DNA from 2 places in the Paraclostridium sp. AKS73 genome. Region 2 is predicted to be linked to the other one. Evidence: a T-box and tRNA genes for the amino acid it is inferred to sense, from the RefSeq annotation. Region 2 holds a T-box; the other holds one or more tRNA genes.
What was found. The T-box of region 2 lies ahead of metG (methionine--tRNA ligase). A T-box ahead of a tRNA ligase gene usually reads a tRNA of that ligase, here a tRNA-Met.
Positions count from the first base shown of each region.

Region 1: it has a tRNA-Met gene. The T-box ahead of metG (methionine--tRNA ligase) is inferred to sense a tRNA for this amino acid. The anticodon was not compared.

Region 1 covers NZ_JAIXHU010000003.1:37,605-54,324, reverse strand. The annotation lists partial or broken gene LEQ07_RS22365 (acyl-CoA dehydratase activase-related protein) at 1-96, shown strand, start outside; gene LEQ07_RS22825 (DUF4184 family protein) at 164-802, opposite strand; gene LEQ07_RS02925 (PAS domain-containing protein) at 1,072-1,656, shown strand; partial or broken gene LEQ07_RS22820 (GGDEF domain-containing protein) at 1,815-2,218, shown strand; gene LEQ07_RS02915 (HD-GYP domain-containing protein) at 2,249-2,839, shown strand; gene LEQ07_RS02910 (metallophosphoesterase family protein) at 2,968-3,708, shown strand; gene LEQ07_RS02905 (exonuclease SbcCD subunit D C-terminal domain-containing protein) at 3,702-4,112, shown strand; gene LEQ07_RS02900 (AAA family ATPase) at 4,204-4,425, shown strand; gene LEQ07_RS02895 (hypothetical protein) at 4,523-4,909, shown strand; gene LEQ07_RS02890 (hypothetical protein) at 5,586-6,026, shown strand; gene LEQ07_RS02885 (hypothetical protein) at 6,206-6,763, shown strand; gene LEQ07_RS02880 (SbcC/MukB-like Walker B domain-containing protein) at 6,814-7,227, shown strand; gene LEQ07_RS02875 (MBOAT family O-acyltransferase) at 7,465-8,769, shown strand; gene LEQ07_RS02870 (DHHW family protein) at 8,778-9,116, shown strand; gene LEQ07_RS02865 (DHHW family protein) at 9,170-9,526, shown strand; gene LEQ07_RS02860 (DHHW family protein) at 9,499-9,738, shown strand; gene LEQ07_RS02855 (DHHW family protein) at 9,630-10,190, shown strand; gene LEQ07_RS02850 (BCCT family transporter) at 10,452-11,987, shown strand; gene sstT (serine/threonine transporter SstT) at 12,075-13,289, opposite strand; gene LEQ07_RS02840 (DUF4003 domain-containing protein) at 13,577-14,491, shown strand; gene LEQ07_RS02835 (hypothetical protein) at 14,501-14,701, shown strand; gene LEQ07_RS02830 (patatin-like phospholipase family protein) at 14,754-15,671, opposite strand; tRNA gene LEQ07_RS02825 (tRNA-Met) at 15,816-15,891, shown strand; gene LEQ07_RS02820 (pentapeptide repeat-containing protein) at 15,968-16,624, shown strand; gene LEQ07_RS02815 (hypothetical protein) at 16,662-16,720, shown strand, end outside.
Region 2 covers NZ_JAIXHU010000024.1:19,027-35,746, forward strand. The annotation lists gene argH (argininosuccinate lyase) at 1-846, shown strand, start outside; gene LEQ07_RS12960 (hypothetical protein) at 950-1,294, opposite strand; gene LEQ07_RS12965 (ATP-binding cassette domain-containing protein) at 1,481-1,720, shown strand; gene LEQ07_RS12970 (ATP-binding cassette domain-containing protein) at 1,717-2,283, shown strand; gene LEQ07_RS12975 (hypothetical protein) at 2,277-2,438, shown strand; gene LEQ07_RS12980 (hypothetical protein) at 2,510-3,025, shown strand; gene LEQ07_RS12985 (YxeA family protein) at 3,036-3,431, shown strand; gene LEQ07_RS12990 (hypothetical protein) at 3,584-4,018, opposite strand; gene LEQ07_RS12995 (hypothetical protein) at 4,253-4,588, shown strand; gene LEQ07_RS13000 (CPBP family glutamic-type intramembrane protease) at 4,816-5,562, opposite strand; gene LEQ07_RS13005 (DUF6608 family protein) at 5,862-6,254, opposite strand; gene LEQ07_RS13010 (helix-turn-helix domain-containing protein) at 7,130-7,708, shown strand; gene LEQ07_RS13015 (DUF4177 domain-containing protein) at 7,750-8,040, opposite strand; gene LEQ07_RS13020 (helix-turn-helix transcriptional regulator) at 8,229-8,432, opposite strand; gene LEQ07_RS13025 (DUF3796 domain-containing protein) at 8,440-8,805, opposite strand; gene LEQ07_RS13030 (GNAT family N-acetyltransferase) at 9,102-9,566, opposite strand; T-box leader at 9,729-9,991, shown strand; partial or broken gene metG (methionine--tRNA ligase) at 10,052-11,481, shown strand; gene LEQ07_RS21620 (hypothetical protein) at 11,442-11,681, shown strand; gene LEQ07_RS13040 (hypothetical protein) at 11,763-11,966, opposite strand; gene LEQ07_RS13045 (VanZ family protein) at 12,252-12,701, shown strand; partial or broken gene LEQ07_RS13050 (MFS transporter) at 12,838-13,989, opposite strand; gene LEQ07_RS13060 (hypothetical protein) at 14,193-14,753, shown strand; gene LEQ07_RS13065 (NfeD family protein) at 14,963-15,265, opposite strand; gene LEQ07_RS13070 (hypothetical protein) at 15,549-15,845, opposite strand; gene LEQ07_RS13075 (hypothetical protein) at 16,219-16,413, shown strand; gene LEQ07_RS13080 (hypothetical protein) at 16,400-16,567, shown strand; gene LEQ07_RS13085 (ClbS/DfsB family four-helix bundle protein) at 16,633-16,720, opposite strand, start outside.

The DNA.
Region 1 (16,720 bases), on a different contig from region 2:
TCATTTAAAAATTTAGAATGTAATAATGTGAATATTGAAACTTTAAAACCTGAAAGTATAGAGCCTGAAGATACAGAAAAAGAAGCATTAGCTTAATAAAAATAAGTAGTTACGGAGTGAAACTAATTTACATCGTTAACTACTTATTTTTATATAATAAAATTTATTTCAATAATTTGTATCTATAAATAATTGATGAGGTTAAATATCCTAAAAACAATCCATTCATAAAAGTCACTACAAATCTACCTATTCCAAAATTTTTAAATATAAGGTAGCTTAAAATAATAATTAAAATTTGTATCGAAATAGCTGTTAAATGATATTGAAATTTATTTGATCGTATATGTTTGTTACTATACCTTCTTATAGTATAGAAGTAATATAAAATAACAAAAAAACCTAATAGTGTGCTACCATGTTGAAGCAATTTGAAAAAGGGAACTTGATAACCAAGTATATGTATAGATTCTTTTAATAGATTTATGTTAACAACAAAATAACCTGTTTTATGGGTAAATGCATCCCAGATTATATGTGTTAGCATTCCGACTATACATGAGTATGTAAATACAAAAATATCTTTAGGACTTTTAAAATTAAAATCATAATTTATAAGATATGTATAATAGTTACAGATCTTAGAAGGGAGATTAATTATAAATGGATTTTTTATGAACTTTAATATTAGGTAGTTTAACAAAAAGCATATTGGAAGATTAAGAATTAAAAATCCTAATAGTGTATGTCCTAAATCACTGCTTGGATTAAATAATAAAAAATATATAAAATCTGGTGCCATAGAGCCTAGAATCAATCCTAATGAACTAAAGTTTTTGTTTTTTGAAAAAAATTACTACAGCTGGATGAGCTAATGTAAATGGCATAAAAAATTCTCCTTAAAATTTTATTTCATTTTAATATAATAATATAAATAAATAAAATATGCTATATATTTTGAATCGTAATATATATAATTACTTTTTAAACCAAAATTTACCAAATGAAAAAATATATGATTTAAAGTAATATATAAGTGATATGATATGTAAAAGGAAGTAGGAAAAAATTATGAAAGAAAATTTAATGGATTTAATATTCAATACGCTGCCTATACCTATATGGATAAAATCAAAAGAAGGAGCATTTCTAGATATAAACCAAAAATTTAAAGACACATATATAAGTAAAGAAATAAAGAAAGAAGATATCATAGGTAAATTCAATAAAGATATATACCCTGTAGAAATAGCTAAAATGTTTGATATGAACTATAAAAAAGTACTAGACAGCAAACAACCTATGACATTTGAAAATAAGCATAAAAACAAAATAACCAAAGCTTATTTAACCCCTGTACTTGACAAAGACAAAGAAATAATTGTAGTAACAGGTATAATACACGATATATCAGAGTTTAAACAATATGAAGAAGACAATATTTATCAAAAGAACTTAATGGAAACTATAATAAACAGCATACCAGACATAGTGTTTTATAAAGATATAGAAGGGAAATATGTAGGAGGAAATAATGCTTTCTTTGAAAGGTTTTATGAAAGAGATAAAAGTTATGTTATAGGAAAAACAGATTTAGAACTAAGTGAAGATAAAAACTTATCAGAGTATCTTATAAAAAAGATAAAGAAGCGATAGAAAGTAAAAAAATATATATTCTAAATTAAAAATAAAAATAGTAAAAAGAAGTTACATATTTTGAAAGTATAAAAACACCTGTAATAAATAAAAGAAATGAAGTAGTAGGCGTAGTAGGCGTATCAAGAGACATAACAAAAAGAAAAGAATTAGAAAATATGTTAAGACAAATGAGTTATACAGATAAATTAACGGGACTTTTTAATCGAGCATATTTTGAAGAACAAATAAAAATTTTAAATAATGAAAAATTTTATCCTCTAAGTATGATAATTGGAGATGCAAATGGATTAAAAAAATTAAATGATACAAAAGGCCATTTAGAAGGGGATAAATTGATTATAAAAATTTCAGAAATTTTAAAAATAGTTGTAATGAAAGGGATCTTATTTTTAGATGGGGTGGAGATGAATTTGTAATTCTTATGCCAAACACAAATTCCATTTGTGCCCAAAGTACATATAATACTATTTTAGAAAATTGTAAAAAGGCTAGTAACTATTCCATGAAAATAAGTATAGCATTAGGAGTCTCAACAAAAGTTGACAATAAATTAAGCATAGAAGATTTAATAAAAGAAGCAGAAGATACAATGTATCAAGAAAAGTTACTATCAAAAGAGAGTAGAAAAAATTACATAATGAAATCTCTACAAAAAACACTAGAGGAAAAGAGTTTAGAAACACGAGATCATACTAGTAGGACTGTAGAATATGCATACAAAATAGGAAAAAAATTAAACTTAAATAATAAACAAATTAGAGAGTTAAAACTATTGGCATATCTACATGATATAGGAAAAATCGGGGTATGTGAAAGCATAATAGAAAAACCGGGACCTCTTACTCAAGAGGAATATGGTTTAATCCAAAATCATAGTGAAAAAGGATTTAGAATAGCTAATTGCACACCTGATTTATCTCATGTAGCTTATGGGATTTTAACTCACCATGAACGATACGATGGAAATGGATATCCATTAGGATTAAAAGGAGAGGAAATCCCATTATTGTCAAGGATAATATCTGTTGTAGATTCATTTGATGCAATGACAAGTGATAGAGCATATAGAAAAGCAATGTCAAAAAAACAAGCAATAGAAGAATTAAGAAAAAACTCAGGGACTCAATTTGATTCAAATATTGTAGATGCTTTTATCGAAGAATTAGAAAGTGATACATAATAAATAAGCCTTCATTTAAATGAAGGCTTTTTATGATATAATCAATTATATAAAATCTTAAGGAGGAAATTTATGAAAATTATTCACACAAGTGATTGGCATATTGGGAAATAGTAAATGAATTTTCAATGATTGAAGATCAAAAATACATTTTAAATAGATTAATAGATTTAATAGAAAAAGAAAAGCCAGAAGTACTTATAATAGCAGGGGATGTATACGATAGGTCAATTCCGCCTGTGGAAGCTGTAGAATTATTAAATGAAACTTTAAGTAATTTAATAATTGATAAAAAAGTAAAAGTATTGGCTATATCAGGAAATCATGATGGTGGAGAAAGACTAAGCTTTGGAAGTCAAATTTTAGAAAAGCACGGATTATATATAGCGGGTAGAGACGATGAACTATACAAGCATGTAGTTGTAAAAGATGGAGAAAAAAATGTAAACTTTTATTTAATTCCATATAAGGATCCTGCATTAACAAGAAAAATTTCAGATGAAAAAGAAATTAAAAGCCATAATGATGCAATGAAATTCGTAGTAGAAAAAATTAAGGAAGATATAAATTATGAAGAAGTAAATATCCTAGTAGGACATGGATACGTTACTATGAAAAGAGAAGATGCAATAGAGTGTATTGAAAATAAATATGAAGTAGCAAATCTTGAAACATCAGAATCTGAAAGACCTCTATCAATAGGAGGGACAGATTTAATAGATGGTAAAATATTTGATGACTTTGATTATGTAGCTCTAGGTCATCTTCATGGAAGACAAAAAATTGGAAGAGAAGAAATGAAGTACTCAGGATCAATATTAAAGTATTCTTTCTCAGAAGTTAAACAAAAAAAGGAGTATACATATTAGATATAAACAATAAAGATGCAATAAATATAGATTTTAAATGTTTAAAGCCAGTAAGAGATTTAAGAGTTATAAAAGGGAATATAGAAGACTTAATAGAGGAAGCTAGAGAATTAGAAGAAGGAAAAGAAGATTATATACAAGCTATATTAACAGATGATGGAGAACTTATAAATCCAATGGAAAAGTTAAGAGCAGTTTATCCAAATACTATGTTAATAACAAGAGAGAGAAAAAGGGAAATTAGTGAAGATAAAACTTCAGCAAAAGATGAATATAAGAGAAAAAGTAAGCTAGAGCTATTTAAAGAGTTTTATGAAGATTTAGGTAGCGGAGATTATACAGAAGAAAAAGAAGTAGTTTTAATGAATACTATAAATGAAGTTTTAAAAAGTGAGGTGAAATAATGAGACCTATAAAGTTAACCATAAGTGCCTTTGGACCATATGCAGATAAGCAAGTTATAGATTTTGAAGAATTAATGGTAGAAACATATTTGTGATATCAGGAAAAACAGGAGCAGGTAAAACTACTATATTTGATGCTATAAGCTATGCCTTATACGGAGAGGCTAGCGGAGAGTCAAGAGAGACAGACTCTTTGAGAAGTCATTTTGCAGATGATGATGTAGAAACTTTTGTTGAATTAGAATTTGAATTAAAAGGTGAACGATATATAGTAAATAGAGTTCCAAAGCAAAAAAGAAAAATCAAGAGGTGAAGGATTTACAGAAAAAAGTGCAGATGCAACACTTACATTACCAGATGGAAAGGTTATAACTAAAGTTACTAATGTAACAAATAAATTAATTGAGATATTGGGTATAACTAGAGATCAGTTTAAACAAATTGTTATGCTACCACAGGGTGAGTTTAAAAAATTATTATTAGCAGATTCATTAGAAAGAGAAGGTATTTTTAGAAAAATATTTAACACTTATGATTTTGAAAAAATACAGATAGATCTCAAAGAAAAAGCTATCAGTTTAAGCAAAAACAGAAACAAAAGTAAGGATGAAATGCAAACTAACTTAAAAAATATAAAAGGTGAGCATGATATATCCATTGGAGAATATGTAGATTTTCCTTTTGTTATAGAAAAATTAAAAGATTTTATATCAAAGGATAGTGAAGCTTATAAAAATTTAAATGAAGATGATAAAGCTTTATATAATGAACTAGAACTTATAAATAAGGAAAAGTAAAAATAGAAAACAATAACAATTTATTGAAAGAAAAAGAAAAAATAGATAATAGTTTATTAAATCTTATAAATAAAGAAAAAGAATTTGAAATAAAAAAGAAACTATAAATAAATGTAAAAGTGCCAAAGAAGTTAAATACATAGAAGATAAATTAATAGAAAATGAAAATATATTAGAACAAAGAAAAAATCATATGAAGAAACTCTATTAAATACTGAAAGACTAAATAAAGAAGCTGATATAGCAAAATCAAACTTAAAAATAGAAGAAGCTAAAGAACCTGAAAGAGATGAACTAAAATCACAAATAAAGAACTTAGAAGATATAAAACCTAAGATAGCAGAATTTGATGAACTAAAAGATAGTTTAATTACTAAAAATAAAAGTTTGGATGAAGTCAAATTTAAAATAGAAAATAATAAAAAAAATAACGAAAAATTAAAAAAAAGAAAAATTAGAAAATGAAAATAAGTTAAAAGAAATAGGTACGTTAGAAACTAAAAAAGTAGAAATAGAGAATGAGATTTCTAATAAAGAAAAAACTAGGCAAGAACTTAGAGATTTATATAAATCTATAATAAATTATAAAAATCTTAAAGAAAATCATATTAAATTAAATAAAGAGTATGAAAAAATAGAGCAGATATATAAAGATTATAAGAAAAGCTTTGAAGCTATGGATGAAATATATAAAAAGGAACAAGCAGGGATATTAGCAGCTAATTTAAAAGAAAATAAACCTTGCCCAGTATGTGGATCTAAAAATCATCCAAGTCCAGCGGTTATAAGTAAAAGCTTAGTAGTTCCAACAAAGGAAGAATTAAAAATAGCTAAAGAAAAATTAGAGAAATCTGAAAAAGAATACAACTTAATAATAAATGAATTAACTAAATTAAATACTGACTGTAAAAATTATTTTGATATTGTAAGCAATAGTTTATCGAAGTTTTCAAAAACTTTAAATATAGATGAAAAATATTCAGAGAATACAGATGAAATAGTTAAGTTAAAGGGTCTTGAATTAAAGGCTAATATTGATGATTTAAATAAGGGTCTTATAAAAATAAACGAAAAACTATCCTTGAAAAAGAGTATAGATGAAAAAATCAAACTATAGAAAATAGTATTATAGAAATCGAAAAAGAATTAAGCACATTAGATGAAGAGGAAAAAAATTAAGAGAAGAAGTAGGCGAAGTAAAATTCAATATAAAAAATTATAAAGAAAAAATTCCTGATGACATCTTAGATATAAAAACTCTTGAAAATTTAATAAACATTAAATCTAAAGAGTTAGATGATAGCCAAAAAATTAATAAAGTTAAGAGAAGATAACGAAAATATTTCAAGACAATTAGAAGGTGAAACTTCTAAATCTAAGCAAATTAAAGATTATATAGAAGAATTAAAGACTAATGTAGAAAAGATAAAGTTAGAATTTAATACTTTATTAAAAAACTTAGGATTTAATGATTTTAATAACTATGAGGAGTTTAAATCAAAGATTTACTTAATTAAAGACTTAGAAAAAGAAGTAGAAGATTATTATTTAAATTTAAATTTACTTAAATCTAAAAAAGAAGACATAGTTATTAAAACTAAAGATTTATCTTTTATTGATATAGATAGTATTGATGAAAAGCTAAAGAAACTTCAAGAAGAAAAGAAAGGTTTAGAGCTTAGACTTAGAGAACTTTACTCAGTATTAGAAAACAATAAATCTATACTTAAAAATGTAGAAAGTTTAAATGCTAAGTTTAAAGCTATAGAAGAAGAGTATAAGGTTGTAGGAGAATTAGCTGATTTGGCAATGGTAAAAAATCTCCATATATATCTTTTGAAAGATACATATTAGCTTCATACTTTGAAGATATAATAGAAGCGGCAAATATAAGACTTGAAAAAATGACAGGTGATAGATTCTCCTTAATAAGAAAGAAAAGTAAGAGCAAAGGAGCGGGGCAAAAAGGTTTAGAACTAGAAATTTACGATAACTATACAGACAGCTCTAGAGATGTTAGCTCATTATCAGGAGGAGAAAGTTTCAAAGCATCTTTATCTTTGGCACTAGGACTTTCAGATGTAGTTCAATCAAATGCAGGAGGAGTATCCCTTGATACTATGTTTGTTGATGAAGGATTTGGAACATTAGATCCGCAATCACTAGATAACGCAATTGATAGTTTACTTGAACTTCAAAGAGGTGGAAGGTTAGTAGGTATAATATCACATGTTGAAGAATTAAAAGAAAGAATAGATGCTAAGTTAGAAGTAGTATCTACAGCAAAAGGAAGTAAAGCTGAATTTAATATATTGTAAAAGATCAAATAATTAAAAATCCAACTCTATTTTAGAGTTGGATTTTTCTATTTTTAACTGTAACATAAATGTCACTTAACGATGATAAATTAACGCTAAGGTTAAGGAATTTAAGATTATAAAAACTAATGGAGGTGGGTTATGGTATTTTCAAATACGTTATTTCTTTACTTATTTCTTCCTATTAATCTTATTCTGTATTATGCAGTTAAGAGCAGAAAATGGAAAAACTTTATTTTGATTATTTTTTCTTTAGCATTTTATGCTTGGGGAGAACCGGTATGGATATTTCTTTTAATATTTAGTTCTTTAGTAGATTATGGACATGGACTATTTATTGAAAAGTATAGAGGAACTAAGTTAGCTAAAATAGGTTTATTATCATCTATATGTATTAATTTAGGATTATTAATTACTTTTAAATATAGTGCATTTTTATATGAAAATTTAAATACTATATTTAATTTATCGTTAGAAATGCCTAAGTTTTCATTGCCTATAGGAATTTCTTTTTACACATTTCAAACTTTATCATACACAGTAGATGTATATAAGGGAGATGTTAAAGCACAGAAAAATTTCTCTAAGTTCTTGATGTATGTATCTCTGTACCACCAATTAGTTGCAGGACCAATAGTTAGATATTCAGATGTAGAAGAAGAAATTGAAAGTAGAGTTATTACTGTAGAAAATTTTAGTAGAGGAATAAGTAGGTTTACTATAGGTCTTGCAAAGAAAGTATTAATTGCAAATGTAGCAGGACAGTTTGTAACTCAATATATGAATTCAGATTTATCTAGTATAACTGTTCTTGAAGCTTGGTTTGGAATTGCAATGTTTACTATACAAATATATTTTGACTTCTCTGGATACTCAGACATGGCGATAGGGCTTGGGAAGATGTTTGGATTTACATACATGGAGAATTTCAACTATCCGTATATATCAAAATCTGCAACTGAATTTTGGAGAAGATGGCATATATCATTAGGAAGTTTCTTTAGAGACTATGTATATATACCATTAGGTGGAAATAGAAAAAACATTATATTTAATTTATTCGTTGTATGGTTTTTAACTGGTATATGGCATGGAGCTAGTTGGAACTTTATACTTTGGGGTCTTTATTTTGGTATATTAGTATATTTAGAAAAAAAGATTTTATTTAGAGTTTTAAACAAAATACCAAAAATATTTTCACATATATATCTGATTGTTGCACTTTTAGTTGGATGGACTTTATTTTACTTTACAGATGTAAATAGAGCTTTTGAATATATAAAGATATTATTTGGATTTACAAATAATGAGTTTACAAATAATGAGCTAAAGTTAGTTTTTACAAACAATATATATTGGATTTTAATAGCTATAGTTGCGAGTACCCCTATATATCCATATCTTAAACAATATATAGGACAAAGTAGAATAAAAATATTTGGACAAGTTGTAGAAGTTCTATTAAATGTAGTTATAATGATTTGCTGTACTTCAATGTTAATAGCAAGCAGCTACAATCCATTTTTATATTTTAGGTTTTAGGAGGTCTTATGAGCCGTAAATTAAAAAGACAAGAGAAACGAAAAAATGAATTAAGTAAAATATTAAATAAAATAAATATATTTATATTTGTGGCAACCTTGATAATGTTTTCTGTTTTATCAGTAATTATCCCAAAAAAAACAGTATCAGAGATAGAAAAAAGAGAATTAGCAAAATTTCCTAAGTATACAAAAGAATCACTATTCTCTGGAGAGTACTTTAAAGGAATTGAAAATTTTTATAATGACACATTTCCATTTAGAGATAAATTTTTACAGATATATTCTCACATAAATGAATCAAAGGGAATAAGACAAGGTGAAGATGAAATAAAATTATATAAATAGAGAGGTAATAAAATGAATAAAAAATAAAACCATCAACAAGAAAAATATTAGCAATGTGTTTAGTACTTATTATTGCGAGTCAAGTTGTAGCGTGCTCAAATAAAGATGCCATAAATTCTAGTAAAGAAGGTAGTAGTTCTGAACAAAAAGTAGATACATCAGAAAGTAATAAAACTGATAGTAATGCAACTGCTGAAAAATCAGGATCAGTTATTACTGTAGGAAATAAGGCTTTTGAGATTTTTAATGAAAATAAAGCTGGAGAAAAAGAATATTCTCAAATTATATCTGAACATAAAAAAGCATTGGGAAAAGATGTGCAAGTTTATAATATGGTAGTCCCAACTCATGTTGAATTTGGACTACCTGAAAATATAAAGATATGTCAAAATCAGAAAAAGATTCTATAGACAGTATATATAAAAATATGGACAAAGATGTAAAGACTGTAGATGCTTATGATAACTTGAAAAAGCATAAAGAGGAGTATATATACTTTAATACTGATCATCACTGGACTTCATTAGGTGCATACTATGCATATCAATCATTGCAAAAGAAGCAGGATTTAAACCTGCAGAACTATCGGAGTATGACAAATATACTAAAGAAGGCTTTTTAGGAACATTATATGCGCAAACACAAGATAGTAAGATTAAAAACAATCCAGATAAAGTGGATTATTATAAAATTCCTTGTGATTATAGTGTTTATAGATATGAAAAAGAAAATCCCAATAAACCTCTTAAGACGACTTTATATGCAGATTATGCTAAAGGATCTAATGCTTACTCAGTTTTCCTACATGGAGATTTTCCAAGAATAGATATAAAAAATAAGGATGCTAAAAATAATAAAAAATTGGTTGTAGTAAAAGAATCTTATGGTAATGCATTTGTTCCATTTTTAATACCTCACTATAAAGAGGTAATAGTTATAGATTCTAGACATTATAAGGGAAGCTTAGAAAAATTAGTAAAAGAAAAGAATGCAAATGAAGTTTTATTTATAAATAATGCTTTTGCTGCAAACACACAAAAAATAGTTAATACTATAAAGGGTTTAAATAAATAAGTAATAAAAAGGAATGTATTAATGCATTCCTTTTTATTATTTATTATATACTAACGCATATAAATTATTAGTATAGTATTTATTGAAAAAATTAGGAGGTATGTTGTGGTAAATAAAAATGTAGAAAATGTGTGAAAGTAAGAAGGTCTATTATGATACCTATGACGCTAATATTCTTTTTTGTTATTACAATAGGGATTATTAAACCGAATATGTTGTATAACATTGAAAATAACATAGTAACATGGGCTACTAAAAGCTTTGGATGGTTATTTCAATTATCTGCTGTATTTTTTATTTATATGTTTTTGGTTAATGTTTTCAAAATATGGATCTATTAAATTAGGGGGAAAAGATGCACATCCAACTATGAGTTATTGGAATTGGTTTTGTATATCATTAACAGCGGGTATAGGTACAGGTATATTATTTTGGGGAATAGCAGAGCCCATAACCCATTTTATGAATCCTCCAGAATCTATAGGTATAATTCCAGGAAGTGAGTCTGCAGCAATGTTTGCAATGAATACATCTTTTACACACTGGACGTTTTACCCGTATTCAATGTATGCCATATCAGGAGTATGTATAGCTTTTGCAATATATAATATGAAATTACCATGTAGAGTAAGTTCTGTATTATACCCATTGTTTAATAAAAAGGTAAATTATAGATTAGAGTCTTTAATTGATAATATTTGTTTATTTGCTATGGCAGGCGGAGTAGCTGCTATATTGGGAGTAGGAACTATGCAGATTAGCAAGGGGCTAAATATAATACTTGGAGTTCCTAATAATAAATTTACGTGGATTACAATTGTAACCATAATAGTTATAACATATATAATATCTAGCATAACTGGAATAGATAAAGGAATCAAATGGATATCAGATAAAAATACAAAGTTATTTATAGGACTTATGGTTTTTATATTTGTATTAGGACCGACATCATTTATACTATCTCTAGGAACACAATCTTTAGGCAATTTTGCAAGTAATTTTTTGCAAATATCAACTTACTTAAGTCCTATTGATGGATCTGATTGGCCTAGATGGTGGCCTATATATTACTGGGCTATATGGTTAGCCTACGCACCATTGAATGGAATGTTTTTTGCTATGATAAGTAAAGGAAGAACTATACGAGAATTCATGGTAATGAATTTAATAATACCAGCATTATTTGGTATGATATGGTTTATTATATTTGGAGGAGCGGCTATACACCAAGAGCTTTCATATGGAGATTTATGGTCATCCATACAAAGTTCAGGAATGGAAGTATCACTATTCGCTTTCTTAACAAAATATCCTTTTGTAAAAATACTATCTATATTTTTTATAGTGGCTATATTTATTTCAATAGTTACAATGTGCGATTCTGTTACAACAACTATAACAAGACTATCAATAAAATCAGATAATAATGAAAAAACTAAGACTTCCTATAAAATAAATATATTTTGGGGAGTATTAATGGCTTCTATGGCTATTGTAAACCTAATTTGTGCAGGAGGTAAAATTAGTGGTATAGATGCAACTAAACAAATCGCAACTGTTGCAGGTTTTCCAATATTATTCTTTATGATAGCATTAGCATTTTGCCTAGTAAAAATGTTAGTCAATCACAAGTTATATGATAGGACTGATGAATATAAGGATGAAGCTCATATTGTAAAAACTACAAAGCATGAAGTTGAAGATATAAATACAACAGAAGTAGATGCAATGTCGTGTGGACTGTCACGTAGTCATTCAATTATAGATAATAAGAAAAGTGAGGATTATTTATAAAATAGGTTTTGTGATAAGTGACAAAAAGTAAACAGTGTAAATAGTAAAAATGCGGTATATAAACTTATACCGCATTTTTAACTATGATTATTTATTTTCTTTACGTAGTTTTGAAAATTCAGCTACAGCTGTGAATAAAACATCAGTAGATGAATTTATAGCTGTTTCACAAGAATCTTGAATTACACCAACTATAAATCCTACTCCTACGACTTGCATTGCTATGTCATTTGGGATACCAAACAAGCTGCATGCAAGAGGTACTAATAAAAGCGAACCGCCAGCTACTCCTGAAGCTCCACAAGCACTTATGGCGGATAATAAACTAAGTAATAAAGCCATAATAATATTTACTTCTATTCCAAGGGTATGAACTGCTGCAAGTGTTAATATAGAAATTGTAATTGCAGCTCCACCCATATTAATGGTAGCTCCAAGTGGTATAGAGACTGAATAAGTATCTTTATCCAAATTTAAATCTTTACATAATTGCATATTAACAGGTATATTTGCAGCTGAGCTACGAGTAAAAAATGCTGTAAGTCCACTGTTTTTTAAACATTTAAAGACAAGTGGATAAGGGTTTTTACGAATTCCAACAAAAGCTATAAGTGGATTTACTACAAGTGCTATAAAAAGCATACAACCGACTAATAATATAATTAATTGTCCATAGCTAAGCAAGGATTCTATTCCTTGAGTAGATATACTATCAAATACTAGCCCCATAATTCCAAGAGGAGCAAAATTAATTATCCATTTTACTACTTGAGATAGTGCATCAGAGATGTTTGAAATCATTGTTTTAGTAGATGAAGAAGCGTTTTTAAGTGCAAGCCCTATAATTAAAGCCCAAGATAAAATACCGATATAATTAGCATTGTAAAGTGCCATTACAGGATTATCAACAACGTTAATAATTAGTGATTTTAAAACCTCGATAACTCCACCGGGAGGAGCCATCTTACTAACGCCAGAACCAAGAGTTAGTGTTATAGGGAATAAAAAGCTTGCGATAACAGCAACCAACCCTGCTAAAAATGTACCTAAAAGATAAAGAAATATTATTGATTTCATATTAGTTTGTTGACCTTGCTTGTGTTGACAAATAGCGGACATTACTAAGAAAAACACAAGAATCGGAGCGACTGATTTTAGAGCTCCAACGAATAGTGATCCGAAAATAACTATTGGTTTAGCTATATTAGGTATAGTTAATGCTAGCAATATTCCTATAATCAAACCAACTAAAATTCTTTTAACCAAACTAATATTGTTCCACTTATTAAGAAAATTTCCCATCGTACCTCCTACTTTAATAAATTATTTTGATGTTTAAATAGTTAAGTTAGTTCTAATTAATATTATTAAAAAAAATATAAAGTGTATGTTTGAATTTTGAGAAAATTTAAAAAATAGATAAAAAGATTATGTATAAATATATCTATATGATAAACTTATACATATAAAATTAAATAATAATTTATAGGGGAGAGGGATAAAGTTATGGTAGAAATTGTAATAGATAATAAGGTAGATTTATTAATACATAATAATGAAAAATAAAAGAGGTAAAAGGTTCTTGGCAAATGGGAATGATACAACAAAGTTGTATATTATCATCTACAATAAAAAATGAGCATATAATACCAAATAAAGTTGAAGAAGGTATAGAAGTGATTAAAAATAATACAGGAATATTTTCAAATTTTAGAGGACATAGTTTGTTTTATTTATCAAATTTATTATCTAATAAAGAAAACAAAGAAGAGTCATTTAATTCAATATTAAATACTTATAACAAGTTAAAAGAAAATAAATTTTTCAACGATACATATTTACCATTTACAGCTATTATAATAGATGAAAATAAAAATAAGGTAGATATAGATACAGCTATTTATAGAACTAAATATGTATATGACTTTATGAAAAATAACCATCCATTTTTAACATCTAGTGATGATTATTGTAGGGCAGCGCTTATAGCTATAAACTCAAAAAATTTAGATAGTGATTTAGAATATATGGAAAACTGTTATAAAGTTCTTAACTCAAAAGGATTCTACAAATCTAATAATCTTCAATCACTTTCACATATAATGGCTTTTGATAAAAATAAAAACGAAGAAAGCTTAAATAAAGTATTAAGAATAAAAAGACTTTTAGAAACTAATAATTGTAAAATAGATGGATATGGATATCCACTAATAGGAGCCATATCATTATTAGAATGTGACGAAGAAATTTTAGTTAAACAGATAAAAGAGGTATCTGATAAGTTAAAAGATATAAAAGGCTTTGGAAATTGGGCACTAGGTAAGAACAATAGGAATATAATAAGTGCTGCTATTGTCGCTTCTGCATATGCTGATTGTTTCAAAGAAGAAGGTAATTTAGACATAATAACAAATAATATATTTTTAGAAATAATAATAGCTATTGAAATTGCTATTATGGTAGCTATGATAGCTGCGGTGAGTGCATCTTCATCTGCAAACTAAAATTAATTTATGGGAAATATGAAGTTAATCAAATCTAGAGTTGATTCAACATTATATAGATTAGAAAGTTATATAAGAAAAGATATAGATATACTTGAAGAATTAGAAGAGGATCTACTTATGTATAATTGCGTTAATTCTGAAAAATCAAATCAGATAAATTTAAATAGATATAAAGATATAGCAACACGAAATGTAATTAGCTGGTAAAATATAAAAGGTGATAATTTTCTAGTAAAATAAGTATCACCTTTTATTTATTTTAATTAAAGCCATATTTTGATATATAAGTTTCTAAGTATCTATTAACTACGAATGCTTGAGAAGCCTTATACCCAGACTTATAGAGTTCTTCCATAGTTTCCTTTGGAAGATTAAAGTCTGTTGCAGAAACATTTAATGTAGGAATATTTATAATTCTCAAGGAATCTTTTTCTTTAAAATAGACATCTTCATTTGTATAGAGTGAAGTTTTTACAATGTCTAGTAAGTAATGAATTGGGTTTTTAGACTCATGAATTTCTTGATTTGTATCTTCAGACAAGTTAAGTCCAATTGTTGGATATTTAGAATTACAGTTTGTATCGAATATCCATATAGGAAAGTTACTAAGTAGGCCTCCATCTACTACAAAGCATGATTTATTAGCATACTTTAATTCAACTGGATAAAAATAAAGGGGTATGCTTACGCTCATTCTAACGGCTTTAGATATTTCAAACTCCATAGGATCTAAACCGTAGTCAATTAAATCATCTGGTAAAACTAGTAACTTTTTTCTAGTTACATCTGAAGCTATCATTTTAAGTCTACTTTCTCCATTAGCGGAAACATCTTTAAATTTGGTTTTTCCTTTTTGTTTAAATTTTTCATGTAAAAAATCCTCTAAGTATTTTCCTGAATAAATTCCTTTATGAAATGTAACACTCAATAAATCTCCTGCAAAGGGAATAAATTGAAAAATATTTTTATCTTTAAACTTAGGATAATCTATATCATATAAAATTTCTTCGATTTCAGATGATGTATATCCAACAGACAATAATGAAGCAACTAAAGCTCCAGCTGAAGTACCAGCTAATCTATCCCACTCATAACCGCTATCTTCTAGACATGCTATAGAACCAACTAATGCTATACCTTTCATTCCTCCACCTTTACATACTAAATTTGCTTTCATATATAAACACACCACCGCAATTAAAATTTAATACTTTATATAATATGAAAAGTATTAAAAAAAGTTAAAAGTACATAAAATAGTTATTATGTTGTTGCAGGATTGTATTTAATGTGATATTATTATATTAGATAAATTAAATATCGCGGGATGGAGCAGTTGGCAGCTCGTTGGGCTCATAACCCAAAGGTCGCAGGTTCGAGTCCTGCTCCCGCAACCAATTATAAGTAATTTCAAACTCTTATATCACTAGGTATAAGGGTTTTTAATATACAAAAAAGAATGCGGAGGACAAGATGGTAAGAAAACAGAATATGGAGCAAGGTTTAAAATACAATAAGATACAAAAACTGAATAAAAATTTTATGTATCAAGATTTAAAGAGAAGTAATTGTTACAATAGTGATTTTTCAGGGTCTAATTTTAACTTTACAAGTTTAAGAGGAGCTCATTTCAAATCTTGTAATTTTTATGGATGCACATTTAAAAATGCAGAGTTAATTGGAAGTAACCTAAAAAAGAGTAAGTTAAAAAAAGCTAAATTTGAAAACACTGTGTTTGATTCAGTAAATTTAGAAGGTGTAGACTTTTCAGGAGCTCAATTTAAAAACACTATATTTTTATCTACAGATTTAAGCAAAGCTGTAAATATTAAATTTAACTCATCAGATGTTAAGATATTTGATGAAATGCCTAAATTAGATGTAAGTGAGAAACTTGAAGACTCAATAAAATTAGCTATGCAAAATGAGTTCGTAAAAAAATCTAGAACATTAGATACAAAAGATGGTGAAATAAATAGTATAAGCATCATGATTCTTTTAGAAAACTTTAAAGAAAAACAATTAATTGATGGGTTATTACTAATATCAGAAAAAATGGACAAGGAATTTTGGACATTAAGCTATATAATAAAAACTTTGCAAACATATAAAAATCAAGGTCTTTTATAATAAATAAAATTGTATTAAATTACACTAAGGAGAATACATGATAAAAAGAGAATTTGAAATAAATGATATTGCTTGTATAGCAAAAAATAGAAGACT
Region 2 (16,720 bases):
GCCCAAGTTGTAACATTTAAACATCATTTAATGGCTTATTATAGCATGTTTGATAGAGATGAAAAAAGACTTACTAACGCTTTAGAAATATTAGATGAATGTCCTTTAGGATGTGGAGCATTAGCAGGAACTACTCATAATATTGATAGAGAAACTACTAAGGAAAAATTAGGATTCAGTAGAGTTGTAGAAAACTATATGGATGGTGTAAGTGATAGAGATTATCTACTTGAGCTTATGAGTGATTTTTCTATAATAATGATGCATTTAAGTAGATTAAGTGAAGAACTTATATTATGGAGTAGTCAAGAATTTAAATTTATAGAAATTGATGATTTATATACAACAGGTAGCAGTATAATGCCACAAAAGAAAAATCCTGATGGTGCTGAGTTAATAAGAGGAAAAACGGGCCGTGTTTATGGAAGTTTATTTGGATTATTTACGGTTATGAAAGGTTTACCACTTGCTTATAACAAGGATATGCAAGAAGATAAAGAAGGCTTCTTTGATAGTATAAACACTGTACAAATGTGTATTTCTATTATGGAAAGAATGATTGCTACTTTAAAAGTAAATGAAGAAAACATGAAAAAAGCTGTTAAGCATGGATTTTTAAATGCTACTGAAGTTGCAGATTACTTAGTTAAAGAAGGAGTTGCGTTTAGGGATGCTCATGGAATTGTGGGAAGTATAGTTATTTATTGTGAGGACAACAACAAGGCTATTGAAGATTTAGAAATAGATGAACTTTTAAAGTTTAGTGATGTATTTAAAAAAGATATTTATGATTTTATAGATTATGAAAATATATTAAATAAAGGATCTAAAAATAATTTATTATAGATAAACTCTCTATTTAATTACATATTTCAAAAAAATATAAAGCATTAGTAAGGCTATAATACACTATAGCATTATTAATGCTTTAAGTTATTTCAGAAGAAATTTAAGCGTTGTTTTTTAACAGCTCTTTTAATTTTACGATATCATTATCACTAGCTTTATCCTCAAACTTTAGTCTTCTAGAATTTTGCACATCTGTTTCCTTAGAGTCTAACATAGCTAATAAAATAGTATCAGGATCTGGAATTACTATATTATTAACTTTGAATTCCTGCTCTTTTTCAGTAAGTTTTTCTCCTTTAATTTCTTTTTCAGTTATAGTTTTGCTTAAAATTATTTGCTCAATCGCTTTTAATATAGGATCCTTATCTTCTTTTTTTGATGAATTATAAAAAGTGTTGTTTGGTGAAGTTAAAAAATTATTATTTCTGATTAGATTTGTAATCATGATTGCCTATCCTCCTAAGTCTTATTATAAATATATTCGTAAAAAATTAGGAAAACTTTAGGAAACCTACTGATTTTTATGTAAATTAAAAAAAGTAAGGTTTATTTAAGCTTGGGTTTATTTTTAGTTAAGAATGAATGTATAAAATAGAGTTAAATAAAGCACGGATAAAGAAAAGGAGAGAATATGATAAAGTTAAAAAATATTAATAAATATTATGGCAAATTTCATGTCACTAAAAACTTAAGTTTAAGTGTAAATAGTGGTGAAATCTATGGGCTTGTAGGAAAAAATGGAGCAGGTAAGACAACAATTTTTAAAGTTATATTAGGATTATCAGAATTTAGTAGTGGAGAATTATCAATAAAAGGTAGTAAAGATAAAAATGAATTGCTTGCAAATAGGAAAAAAATAGGGTTTTCATAGGGAAAAACTTCTTTGATTATTTAGATGCTAGAGAGAACCTAAACTATTATAGACAATTAAAAGGAATCAAGGATAAAGGAGAAATTGATAGAGTATTAAAAATAGTAAACTTACATGAAACAAAAGCAAAATATAAAAACTTTTCTATGGGAATGAAGCAAAGATTAGGAATAGCAAATGCGATACTGGGTAGCCCAGAAATACTAATATTAGACGAACCTACAAATGGACTAGACCCACAGGGAATAGCGGACATTAGAAACTTAATAAAGAAATTAAATGAAGAGTACAAAATGACAATAATAGTATCTTCTCATATTCTTGGAGAATTAGAACATACTGCAAATAGATTTGGTATTGTTCACGAAGGAAAAATACTTAAAGAAATAGATAAAAACAATTTGGAAAGTGAAGCAGATACTATAGAGATTAAAGTAAGTGATATTGAGAAAACAAAGAAAATTTTAAAGGAAAATAAAATAGAAATTTTACAAGAAAAATCATCTACAAAGACGTTAGAAGATTACTACTTTGAATTAGTAGAGGGGGCGAAGAAATGTTAAATTATTTAATAGCAGATTTAAACAGAATAAGTCGTAAAAAATCTTTAATATACACGGTAGCAACTTTTTTAGGGCTATTCCTTACAATGGTATTTATAATATATACTCCAAATTTAGATGGAGGAGGATATATTTCAAAAACAGATTTATTTTAGGATTCTATCATTTAGTAGTAGGGATACCAATATTTTTATCAATATACTCAGATGATTTTAAAAGTAAAGCAATGCAAATAGCTATAGGATATGGGATTGATAGAAATAAAATTATATTAACAAAAGCAATAGAAACAGTAATATTATCAGTAATTTCAGGTGTATTGTTAGGTGTACTTGTAACAGTTGTACCAAAGATTTTAGGACTTACTCTTACGCACGAACAGTTTTTACAACTGACTCTTGGCGCAGGAATAGGAGTACTAAAGATTATTGTATATGTAGGTATATCTACAATATTAGTTTATTTTTATCAAAATGCAATGTATGGAACAATATCATTTGTATTGCTAGGATCAGGAACAGTAGGGATGATATTAAATCTTATACTTGCTCAACAGTTTGTAGTAGATTTAGTAGGAAATTTAAATGAACACATGTTTACAACGTTGTTAGCTATAGAAAAACTAAACTATATAACAAAAGGAAGTTTTAACATAACTTCAATAATAGAAATTATACTATACATGGTAATACCAGTAATAGTTTCAATGATTATATTTAGAAAAAAAGAACTTGAATTTTAGGAGGAAGAATATGAAAAAAACATTAGGAATTTTAATAGTCGTATCAATAATTGTAGGTGGAGCACTTTGGGCAAAAGGATATTATAATAATAGATATGTGGCATCAGAAACTTATTATACACAAGTACCAACAGATGAAGTAAATAAAGATTCTTGGTTAGTAAATAGTGAAGGTGAAAAACAAGAAAAAGGAAAAGAGTATAAATTAATTGGATATGACAAAGAAGGAAATAAAAGAGAAGTAGATTTTACTAAAAGAGGGACTGCAAAGGATTATTATGCACCAGGGACTTACATCAAGATAAGTGCTAGTAAAACAATTTCTCTTGGGGAAACTACAATTAATAAAGAGGATGTACCTGCAAAAGCTTTAGAAAAGATAGAAAAAGAAGGAACTAGAAAATAAAAGTCAAATACAGTTATTTCAATTATTTGAATATAAATTGTTGAACAGATTGTATAAGAAACTGAATTACAAACTTAAAAAGGAATTGTTTAACAAATTGTTATACAATTCTTTTTGCTTTGAGTTATGAATTTCAGGTGTTTTTAAAATGTTTATTTTAATAAGTTTTCTACAGCTTTTTTATCTTCATCACTAAATACTTGTTCAAAGTATGTTGGTGTTTTACTTAGATTTTTCATTTGTATCGGCCTACCTTCGTTTAGCTTTTCTATTAGTTTTTCCATAGGAAGGTTAAATGAATCATCTTTTTCTAGTTCGATTTTTAATTCTTCTCTGTCACCTTTTAACACATACTTTCCATAACCTAAAGGCTCATATTCACCTTTATTTATTTCTATATTATTGATGTATGATACAAATGTATTATCATCACTTTGAAAAGAAAATTGTATAGAATACCCGTTTTTCATTTCGCTTTGGTAGAAACCTTCTAGTGATGGATTTGTTAATTTGTTTGAACATCCTATCATTAATAATGTAACTAGTATAGATATAGTTATTATTAATTTCTTTTTAATTTTAGTCACCCTCTATAAATAAATTGGATATAAGTTCTAATAAGTATACTATAATATAATTATTAGAACTTATAATATTCATTAAGTATAAGTAAAATACCTTGTTTTAAGTTATTTAAATAAATATAATTTTGATAGCTACTGTAGTTAGATATGTTGGGATTATTTTATGAAAAAGGAGTATAAATGGTAAAAGAATAATTAAAATAAATTACAAATTCATTAAATTTGAAGGGGAAATTTATGAGTACTTATATTATAGTAAGCGCAGTTTTTGTTCCTATATACTTGATTTATAATTATAGATGCTATAAAAGAAATCAAGTATCTTACTGGATAACACAAGGTATGTTGTGGGAAGATTCATTAAAAGTAATAGATAGTAGTTACTATGATTTTCAATACAAGAGTTGTATAAAATCTTGTATTTTATTATTTATTATAATTATTTTAGGGACTCTACTTGATTGGGAGGCTACCTTTTTACTAGTATTTTTAATATCATTTCATGGGACCGTTTCAATGACAAATCACTTTGCTTTTAAGAAAAACTATTTATTAAAAAGTAAAGATGATTAAGGATAAGTATGTTAATTAGCTAGTTAACATACTTAATAATTTAAAAGAAACTAGAGAAATGGTTATAAATTATTAAATAAATAAAGTTTTAATAACGTAGAAAAGAGTGTAATTGTTAGAATTAAGTAATTTAAACAATTACACTCTTTTTGATATAACTATTCCCTAAACCGAAATTTTAGGACTAGTTATACTAAGAGATTTTATTATTTTTTAAATAGAGTTAACTATATACCAAAAGTACAAAAACGAATAATATCAACTATTGAATGAGCACCAATTGCAGATATTAAATTTAATTTTCTTAACATTGATGCAAAAGGTAACCCAAATAATACCGATAACATTACAACACTTGGAAGATTAAATGTACTAAGATTGAAATGTATCAATGTATGTGGAAGAATCATTATCAAATAACATAATAGATTTTGAATCTTTGAAAATTTAGAATCATTAGTAATATAAACACACATAGCAAAGAAGAATAATCTAAAAAATATTTCTTCAAATATTCCAGCACGTAAAGCATTAAATACGTATTGTATTTTAAAACCTGGATTTATTGGTATGCTGCCTATTGCAAAAAATACATTTATTGCACCAAGTATCATCCCAACTCCCAATATTAAGATTACTGATACTAATATGCTTTTTTTATTATTATCGAAAATATGAACAGCATTTTTACTTTTCTTGAAGATTCCAATAGATGCAATAAAAGGGATAATAGTGGAAATTCCCATTATAGGACTTGATGGCATACACAAAATACCGAAAATAATACCTAAAATAAAATCTTTAGATGTAGTAGATTTATTTTTAATAATCAGGTATATTGCTATTAAATTAATTGTAATAAACCAAACAAAGGTTGCTTCTAATACGCTAGCAGTAAACCAAACCCCAATAAAGAATATGAGAAGTAATGTTAATTTAATAGTATTATTACTTTTAGTTCCTTTATGTTTCATTGTTTTTCCCTATAATTAAATCATCATTAATTATTATTGTATCTTAGTTATTTATAAATTTTAGGATATAAGTAAAAGTATTTTTAAAATAAACTTAAACTATTCTCTAAAAACTTGTTTAAAGAGCAGTAGTATAAATGCCTGTAAAATCCATTTATTTGGATTCTACTGGCTTTAACTTTATTCTAAATAGAAACTAGCACCTAAACGGAAATTTTAAGACTTGTTGTTTTAATACATCCAAACTATACATCATATGTTTTTTGAACACTAAAAAGAGCATTATCCATTAATGCTCCTTAATTTTCAATATGTATACTCTTTTTTTTGATTTTATTAACTATATTTATAACAACGTACACAACAATATATGCTATGGTATCATTCAAAAATACATCCCGATAAGCATTTGGATGTAGATTGCTCCAAAAACCGCTTATAAAAACATACAAAAGTGCAATTGATATGAACACAGAATAAGGTGCAATAAATCTAAATAACTTATTTCTAAATTCTAACTGTGTCATTAAAATTAAAACTAATGATCCAATTAACGTTAAAACTCCTCTATCTAAAATATGTTCATTTGTATCTGTTAGCCTACCCATTAACAACTGCAATGAACTACTCAATATAGTTGCTACTGTAAATACTATACAAAATAGTTGTGCTATCTTTTTCAATATATTCATTTAATACTCCCCCTTTACAAACTCCTATTTATCTATATTGTATTAAAATAAGGTTTATTTTACAACTTGTACACTAAAACAGATATTTTTGGGGTTATTCCTAAAAGAAACTATACTCTAAAAACTTGTTTGAAGAGTTGTATCAAAAATAATTTTAAAATACATTTATTTGGATTCTAAGGGTAACTAGTATTAAGTAATAGTTATATATACATAATTTCTATTGACTAAAAATTTTACTAAAAAAGCTATACTTAAATTTTTTGAATTTTGATAAATCATGATTTTTAGAATAGATTCCTATTATTATTAAACCAATACCAATACCAATACCAAAAAGTAATCCCTTTGTAAAATCACTTACTGTTCCAAAAGTGTTTAAAAAAGAGAACTTGAGTTAATTAATAGACCTAGAAAAATATAAATATTATTATTTTTCATCATTTTCACTCCTTATATATTTAATAAACCTAAAATTATTTTAACATATAAACTTAAAATGAATTTAAATGTGTACTGAAATGACTTTATTTCGGAGTGAAAGTTTAAGGATTGTTAGGCGAATTTAGATTTGAGTTACTAATTTATAGATTTTAGTTCATTTTAAAATTAAAGGTTATAATCTATGTTATGATATTAATAATTTTTTTAACAAAATTATTAGAGTTAAACTTAGGAGGTTTCGTATATCTCTAAAGTTTTTAGAAACATACTTTTATTTTTAATAGGAACAAAGTTAATGCTATTAGAATCTTATAATTACACACTTTGAGAGGTGTCAAAAGCTTTTACATACTAAAAATAGGTAATATCAAAGACGTTTGATAGCCAAAATTAATTTAAGGTTATAGGATAATAGTACAGGAGGTAATTAGATGGAGATTGGCAAACAAATAAAGAAATATAGAACAGATAGAAAGCTTTCACAAGAGGCATTAGCTGAGAGGATATTTGTATCTCGCCAAACTATTTCAAATTGGGAGAATGATAGAAATTATCCAGATATGAAAAGCTTATTGTTATTAAGTTCTCTTTTTAATGTATCTCTTGATATATTAGTTAAAGGAGACCTTGAAGAAATGAAAAAGGAAATAAAAAAAGAAGAGATTTCTAAATTTGAAAAGGATGGTAAGATTTTTACTATACTTCTTATAGCAGATATTATATTAGTTGTTCCACTTATGAAGGTTTTTGGGAAAAATATGGGATTTTTAATATTTATTTTAATATGGTTAGTATCAATGTATTATGCAAGTAAAGTTGAGAGACATAAAAAGAATCATGATGTAAAAACCTACAAAGAGTTAAATGCATTTTTAGAGGGAAGAACGCTAGAGGGTAATGAGAAATATATTGAGTATGGAAAAAGACCGTATCAGTCATGGGCAATAGCATTAGGGGTTGGATTAATTACTGCAATTGTAGCTTTTATTATGGCTATTATACTATTTTAAAGTATCATAATTTAAAAGGATTATAAAATTTGAGAAAGATTTTATAATCCTTTTTTTATGTAAAATAAAGTTGTATTTATAATTGACTTACAAAACATAAATGAAGTATTTAATTTATTTCTTTTTTCAAAAATAATTTGATAGAAATATGGAGCTGCTACACCTGGAGCTGAAAATCCTGTATTTTCATTTGAAGGAATGACAATTTGCTTTAATCTCCATCCATTTTTAGATTCATCATGAATAATAGACTTACATGCTTCAAAAGTATCTCCGGATTTAACTTTAAAACCTTTCTTTAATGGTACTTCTATAAATTTATACTCATACATACAAAAATCTCCCTTAATTAATGTGACTTATTTATATCTATATATTACATATATATCACATTGGTTTTTATAGTATGACTAAAATTTAAAGTAAATAACTAATACTTAAAAACTTGTTTAAAGATTAGGATTAAAAATGCCCTTAGAATTCATTTATTTGTATTCTAAGGGCATTAACTTAGTGATTGTTAAAGTTCAAAAATGAATAGATTCTCAATTGGGGTATCTAATTCCCTAGATATTCTCACAGCTAGTTCAAGTGAAGGATTATATTTAGCATTTTCTAAACGAGCTATGGTTTCTCTTCTAACATTAACTTTGATAGCCAACTCTTCCTGTGTTAGTTCTTTTAATTGTCGATATTTTTTTAAATTACTTATATAATTTGTCATAATATTTTTAGTCCTCTAAATCAAATTTGTAAGTTAAATATGCCCATAAATTTACAGATATTGCAAAAGTAAGTGATAGTATAATTAATTGGATTTTATAAAGTAATTCAAAGTCTAAAGAAAATTGACCAATAAAAAGACTTAATAAAAATGCTATTGAAAAACATATCCTAAAAGAAATTGAACCTGCTTTATATCTATCTGCAATTAATCGTTCATCTTCAGTTAATCCTAGTTTAAACCACCAAAAATAAGCAAAACAACCAAAGAAAGCAAAGTTTAGAAAGAATATAGGGTCATTATTTACCCCTGAAAATCCTAAAAACCCTAGAAATCCTAGGAAATATGAATGTTTGTGTATTGTTTCTTTCATAATAAATCCCCTTTTAATGTGATATATTTGTATCTTTATAGTACAAATATATCACATTTATTTTTGAATTGATACCTAAAATGTAAAGTAAATTAGTTTATAGCAATTTCTAAACTTGGTTAAAGATTTGTAGTAAAGATGCCCTTAAAATATAGTTATTTAGATTTTAAGGGCATTAACTTTATCTTAATATAACTAGAAGTAAAATTTTAAGACTTGTTGTTTTAATATAAGAAACTGCACATAAAATCATATGTTTTATTGAACAGTTTTTTTAATTTATGACCACTTTCTAATTAAATATTTTTTATCATTATTAAACATATATTTATTTCATCCCAAAGTTCTTTTATTTCTTCCAATGGGTAAAAGCCAACACTTTTATAGAACCTCCTTGTATCTGCATAGTACTTATTTGGATTTGATGGTCCTAGTGTTTTAACTTGAAGAAATTTAGTACCTTTGCTGGATAATATGTTATTAGCAACCTCAACTAATGATTTTCCAACATGCTTACCTTGATATTCTTTTAATACTCCTATAACATATATTTCTGATGTGTACTCATTATTATGCTTTATACTTATAAATCCAATAGGTTTTTCTACGTCATAAGCTACATAAAATTTAGTATCTTTTACACCTTCTACATATTCAACTATAGACTCTTCAATATCAAACCACTCAGGCAGTTTTCTTAATATGCAATCAGCAACATTAGACTTAAGTTCAATATCATGTATTTCTATAATCTTAAACATAATTATCCCCCTAGCATTTTTATAATTCATATTGAAACATTTTCTAATTAAAGCATATCAGAACTTTTAATTTAATTGTTATTTGATCAAATATAATTTATTAGATGATTTTTTATACTAAAATAGCATATAATAATATAAAGACTATTATTTAGACTTATATTAAATGCAATGAAGAGGAAAGTAGCTTTAAGAATACTTTTACAGAGAGTTTCTATTTGGTGAGAGGAAGCAAAGGATATTAGAGTGAAAATGGCCTTGGAGCTGTGCACCGAGATTTTTTATAAAATTAAGGCTGCAACGGGTTCACCCGTTATAGTGATAGGGTATAACCATAGGTATATTATGGCGTACTTGAAGAGATGTATATTGTGAGATATACATGAATTAGGATGGTAACACGAAGTTTAACTCTCGTTCCTAAGATTAATTTCTTAGGGACGGGAGTTTTTTTATTATAAAAAATTATTTAGGAGGTATTGGATATGAATATTTTTATAGGAGGAGCGTGGCCATACGCTAATGGATCACTTCACATTGGTCATATAGTAGCCCTATTACCTGGAGATGTAATAGCTAGATACTATAGAAAAAAGGCGATAATGTTCTTTATGTATCAGGTAGTGATTGCCATGGAACGCCGATATCAATTAGAGCAAAGTCGGAAGGTGTGACTCCAAAGGAAGTAGCAAATAAGTATCATAGGGAATTTAAGTATTGTTTTGATAAATTGAATTTTTCATATGATTGTTATGGAAGAACTGATTGTGAGTTTCATAAAATAGAAGTCCAAAATATAATCACTTCTTTGTACAACAAGGGTTTGATTTACGAAAAAAATGTAGAACAGGTTTATTGTAATAGTTGCCAACAATTTTTACCCGATAGGTATGTTGAAGGTTTATGCCCTAAGTGTAAATCAACCGCAAGAGGAGATCAATGTGACCACTGTGGATCTTTGCTAGATCCGTTAGAATTATCAGATAGAAAATGTAAGTTATGTGATGATTCACCTACAATAAAAGAATCTAAGCATCTATACTTTGCTTTATCTAAATTTCAAGATGTTATAAAAGATAATTTAGAGGCAAATAAAGATACATGGAAAATAAATGCTGTAAATAATACAGAAAGATACCTTATTGAAGGGTTACATGATAGGGCCATATCAAGAGATATTTCTTTAGGTATAGATGTACCAATAGATGGATTTAAGGATAAGAAGGTGTATGTTTGGATAGATGCTGTACTTGGATATCTTACAATGAGTAAAAAATGGGCAAGAGATAATAACAAATCATATCAAGAGTTTTGGAATGATGATGCAGTTTCTTGTTATGTTCATGGTAAAGATAATATTCCGTTTCACTCGATAATACTACCAGCTTTATTAAATGGAATTGAATATACAAAATTAGTTGATAGAATTGTATCTAGCGAATATTTAACATTAGAAGGCAAAAAGATTTCAACTAGTAATAACTGGGCTGTATGGATTCCTGATATAGTAAAGCGTTATAATTCTGATTCATTAAGGTACTTTTTCTTAATAAACGCTCCAGAAAAACGAGATTCTGATTTTTCATGGAGGGAATTTGTAAATAGCAATAATGGAGAGTTACTAGGAGCCTACGGGAATTTAGTTAACAGAACTCTAGTGTTTATAAAAAAGTATTATAATAATAAAGTTACTAATGGTGAGATTGATAAAAATATTAAAGAAAGTATAAAGCAATTATATAATGAAGTAGGTGTTCTTATAGAAAAAGGAAATTTAAGAATTGCACTTGAGAATATTTTTGAAGTTATAAGGAGTGTAAATAAGTACTTTGATTCAAGTACACCTTGGATAACGGTAAAAGAGGATAATGAAAGATGCAAAACAGTATATATACTTGTATTTATGCTATTGTAAATCTAGCTAACTTATTAGAACCATTTTTACCAGAATCTTCGTTGAAAATAAAAGAATGGCTATCTATTAATCATAGTAAGTGGAGTGAAATAGAAAGAATAGAGTGTACTCTACCATATGAAATTTCTATATTATTTGAAAGACTAGATAAGAAAACAATAGAATTAGAAGAAGAAAATTTAAAAATAAAAACTCATTAGACTAGTTGTTAAAAACACGTTTAAAGGTATCTAGTAATAATGCCCTTAAAATCTATTTATTTAGATTTTAAGGGCATTAACTTACTTTTTATTTTCTCTAATTGCTTGTGTCAACTTCTTAATATTGCTATTTATACAAAATAATACAATTATAATTAATACATATTCCAGTCCACCTTTACTATTTAAAAGTGTACTATTTATATCATTCATAGTATTAGATAAATTATCTATTGAACTATGTATATAGCTAAGTTCTTCTTTTATTTGTTTAGTTTCATCCACACTCTCACTCTCCCAATATATTCTAAATAGATTATAATTTCAAAATATTAAAATGTCCATTAAAACAGATGTTTTTGTGATCATGGGTAAGAAATTTTAAGACTATTTATTTAAATTAGTATAGGTAAGTTAAATAAATTTTTTAATAGTATAAGAGTTTTTACTAGTTTTTTTATTTTATATAACTTACTATTAAATTTAGATAAAGTATTTAGGGGGGAGTTAAATGGAAATAAGTAAAAAAATAACACCTATAAGGTAACGAGTATTTTATTGATAATATATTTGTTTATACTAACCTTTGTAATAGTATTTAAAATGGGTGTAGCAGTTTCGGGGGAAAGAAGTATTAACTTAGTACCTTATGGAAGTTCTGTAATAGTAAATGGCAAGCTTTATACCAGAGAGTTAATAGAAAACGTAATTGCATTTATACCTTTAGGTTGTTATATAGGTATGTTAAAGTGGGATTGGAGTTTTATAAAAAAGATACTTCCTATATTTGGAGTAAGTTTGTTATTTGAAATAACACAATTTATATTTGGTTTAGGAGCATCTGATATAACAGATTTAATTAATAATACGCTAGGTGGAGCTATAGGTATTTTAATTTACTTTATACTTATTAAAATATTTAAATCAGATTTAAAACTGAATAAAGTTATTAATATATGCGCATCTTTAGCAACTATATGTCTTGTATTAATGTTAACTATTTTGATTATAACCAACTAATTCTTAAAAACTTGTTTTAAGATTAGGAGTAAAAATGGACTTATAATCCATTTATTCGGAGTATAAGTCCATTAATTTATAACTATAGACTCTAAAATTTAAGGCTTGTTAGGTAAAACTAATAATTTGTTTATTACATTTGTGAATTTTCTTGAATTTTTTCTTTAATTAATATTAATATAAGAATCGATGAGATAAGCATAAGAGTTCCATTCAAATAAAATGGAGCTTTAGGAGAAACTTTATCATAAAGAATCCCACCTATTAAAGGCCCTATCATTAATCCAAAATCACAAACAATACTATAAAGACTATACATTGCTCCCATTGATGATTTATCGGTCATATTTGTATAAATATTTTTTTCGGACAGACTATATAAAACACTGCCTAATGTAGATATAATCCATAACATCGATAATAATATAAGCGAATTAGCGCTTGGAGTAAAAATAGATACGACTCCGCAAATAATCAGACCTAACATCATCGAATATTTTTTACCGTAATTATCTGAAAAAATTCCTATTTTCTTTGAGAAAAAACTTTCAGCTAAAAGAGCTGGTAGAAATGCATATGCTAATAATAAAATATTATTTGTAAACTTATCTTGCATATAGATCATAATTATTGATCCTAACATTGATGATGATACATATGTTATAAATATTATTATTAATAATTTTTTTATTTTCTTTGATATATTTTTATTGAATTTATTGTTTACACTTATTTCTGTTTTTTTACTTTCAGGAACCTTAGTTTTCACCTCAAATACCGCATAAATAGAAGCAATAGAAAATATGATGAATAATACTTTCCATCCTTGTGTAAATCGCATAAAAGATAATATAGAAAAGGCTATAATACACCCATATAAATAACCTAGTGATTTATATGAATGTATACTTCCAAAGGCTTCTGAAAAGTTTTTTTCTTTGGTCGTATCTGAAATAATTGTATAGGTAGAAATAGTCATTGATGCAGTAGCTATACCTTGAAAATTCTAGCTATATATAGTGTTATTGCTGTGTTTGAAATCGAAAATATAGCATAGGATATTGCAAAAAAAATACAAGAAAATATCAATATAGGTTTTCTTCCAAAGTCATCTACAAGTTTACCTAAAATAGGTCTAGTTAATATTAAAATTAGTGATATTACAGAAAATAGGCCTGTTATTTCTACTGCATTCATATTAAGTTTTTTGCTATATATAGGAATTAAGAAGGACATTACTCCTAGTGGAAGAGATGTCAATAGCATTGGTTTTTTTAAGTGAGAACATTTATTATTCATTATTCACCTCCGAGATAATATAATTATATTACTATTGCATAAGAGTATTTCCTTTTTTTAACAAGTTCCAACTTATAATAATTATATATATAAAATAAAATTCAAGTGTATTTTGATAGTAAATTTATTTAAATAAAATAGAGTTAACGATAAAGAGATTCAGTATATAATTACCTTAAAAGGGGAGCACTTATGAGAAAACCTATATTGATTAGTTACTATTTGATTATATTTTCAATGTTTTTTATAGGATGTGACATTAATACAAATGAAAATCAACTTAAGTTAGTTAGAAATCATTCTTCTGAAAGAAGTATTAGTGGGATGGGACTAGATTATGACATTGAAAATTTAAACAAAGATAAATATGAGATTGATTTTTATGCTAAGGAATATAAAAAAGGTGAATTTATAAAAGATCATAGATTATATAACTTAATTTTAGATATTGGAAATAAGAAAGTGCCAGTAAGCGTATATCAGGAAGATAAAAATATAAAGCTTTTCATTGAGCCGAATTATCAAGATATAACATTGGATTTCTTTGAAGATTCAGATATGGGGATTGCATTATCAGGAATAGAAGTAGAAAAGATATTAAAATTTAATAAAGACACACCTATTGTGATATATAGTATTGCTGGTGAGGATAAATTGGTATCTAGCGTAGATATGGAAGGTGATTATAAGCTAGGATCAAATGAAAAAGATTTAGTTATATTTATGAAGATAACACAAATAACTAATCCTTAAAAACTTGATTAAATATAAAGATGATTCACCTGGGGATGAAAATTTTGTACCTTTGTTTGAAGGAATAACAATTTAATTGCAGCCATATTTACAATTTCTAATTTATAGTGGAGATTGATAAACCATATTAATATATAATGAACATAAAACTCGGATTAATCATTTATATAACTACATAACCTTCCTGAGCTATATAAATGATTAACTATTTACTTATTTTTAGCTAAGAGAGTAGCACCCACTAAGTCAGTTATTATTATTTCAGAGTCTTTTGGTATATCTTTGTCCCATGCAGTAATTTTAACCTCTTTACCATCTATAATAGCTTTTCCTTTGTGCCTTGCTTTGATTGAAGATGTTGAAACACCAGTATGGTTTAAATACTTTGCTCTTTTTGTATTTAGATATGAGTTCAACATACTTCTTTCTATTATCCATATAAGTAGTACTAAAGCTGATGTTACTATACCCCTTTTAAGACTTGTAGAAAATACAACTACTCCAACTAACATGTTTACAGATCCATTTATTATTCCGTTAATCTGATCTTTTGAGTCGTAAATAGTTATCCCTTTAAATTTTTCTATTGCTACAAAAACTATTCCATATATTATAAAAATAAACCTAAATAAAATCTAACTGCTTCCATATCGAAACCCATAATTACACCCCCTATATTTACTATGAACATCTATTTATATATATTCTTTATTTTATATAGTAGTATATAAACTGATTTATTGCACAGAAACTTCAAAAGATTAAACTTAATAATATTAAAATTATTATTATATTTTATATACCTGATTGGACTGCAATAAGATATAGTACAGCAATTGCTATATATATGGCTATTATTAAACTGTAATGAACTACCATATTTATTTTTTTCTTTATTACCCAGTATATTACTGATAAAAAGCAATATATCAAAAATAAACCTACTATCCTTTGAGGAATGTTATAGGGGCTACTATATAGATTTGGTTCATATAGATTGGGTTCAAAAAACTTTGAAGGTTCGGATATTATAAATATAAGTCCAAATTCTCCTATAATCCAATCTATTAGATTCCATATATGTTTATTCATTTCTAAACTTCCTCCATTCAAACTGAAATCTCAAAGTATGAAACCTTATTGTATAATTCCAGATTAAAATATATTTTGAATTATCCTTATTAAACTTTAAAAGAATAATTAAAATTATATAAAAATTAAAGTGAAAAGTATTGAAAATGGATTGAGATAGGTTTATTTGGGAGTTAAATATAAAAAATAGTATATTATATAAAAATTTACTTAAACAGAAATTAGTAAAAATGTTTATATAATCCACTTATTTGGATTATAGCTACTAGAGAGTAACTTAAATTCATAAACATAAATTTAAAGATTTGTTATATATGTACTTTTCTTTTTTTACTTATGTATATAACATAAATATTAAAGGGGGGGGATATTTATGGAATGTCAAAAATGTAAAATGGAAATGAAGATGGTAGATTTTAAAACTGAAACATTTGGAGTAAAACCATACATAAGGACAAAGAGAAAAGGTACATTTAAAGGTGAAAAGATAAGTGACGTTTTATGTTATGTATGTGCTAAATGCGGTCATATAGAGTTTATAGCAGCGAACCCAAATGAATTTAAGTAATGCTACATATGAATATCTACTAAATAAAGGACATGGATGTTATTTAGTAGGTGAAGATACAATAATTCTTGACGGTGAAAAGTATATGATAAATGAGTGGAATATAAACAACATTGTTCCAACACAACAAGTAATTTTAAAGTTACTGAAATAAAATAAACTATATTCTAAAAACTTATTTAAAGGTATATAGTGAAAAAGCCCTTAAAATCCATTCATTTAGATTCTAAGGGCTTTAGCTTGATATTGATGTAGCTTTTTCCACTTTCGTATTTTTGTCCTAAATGACTTGAAAGGTTCAACAGTA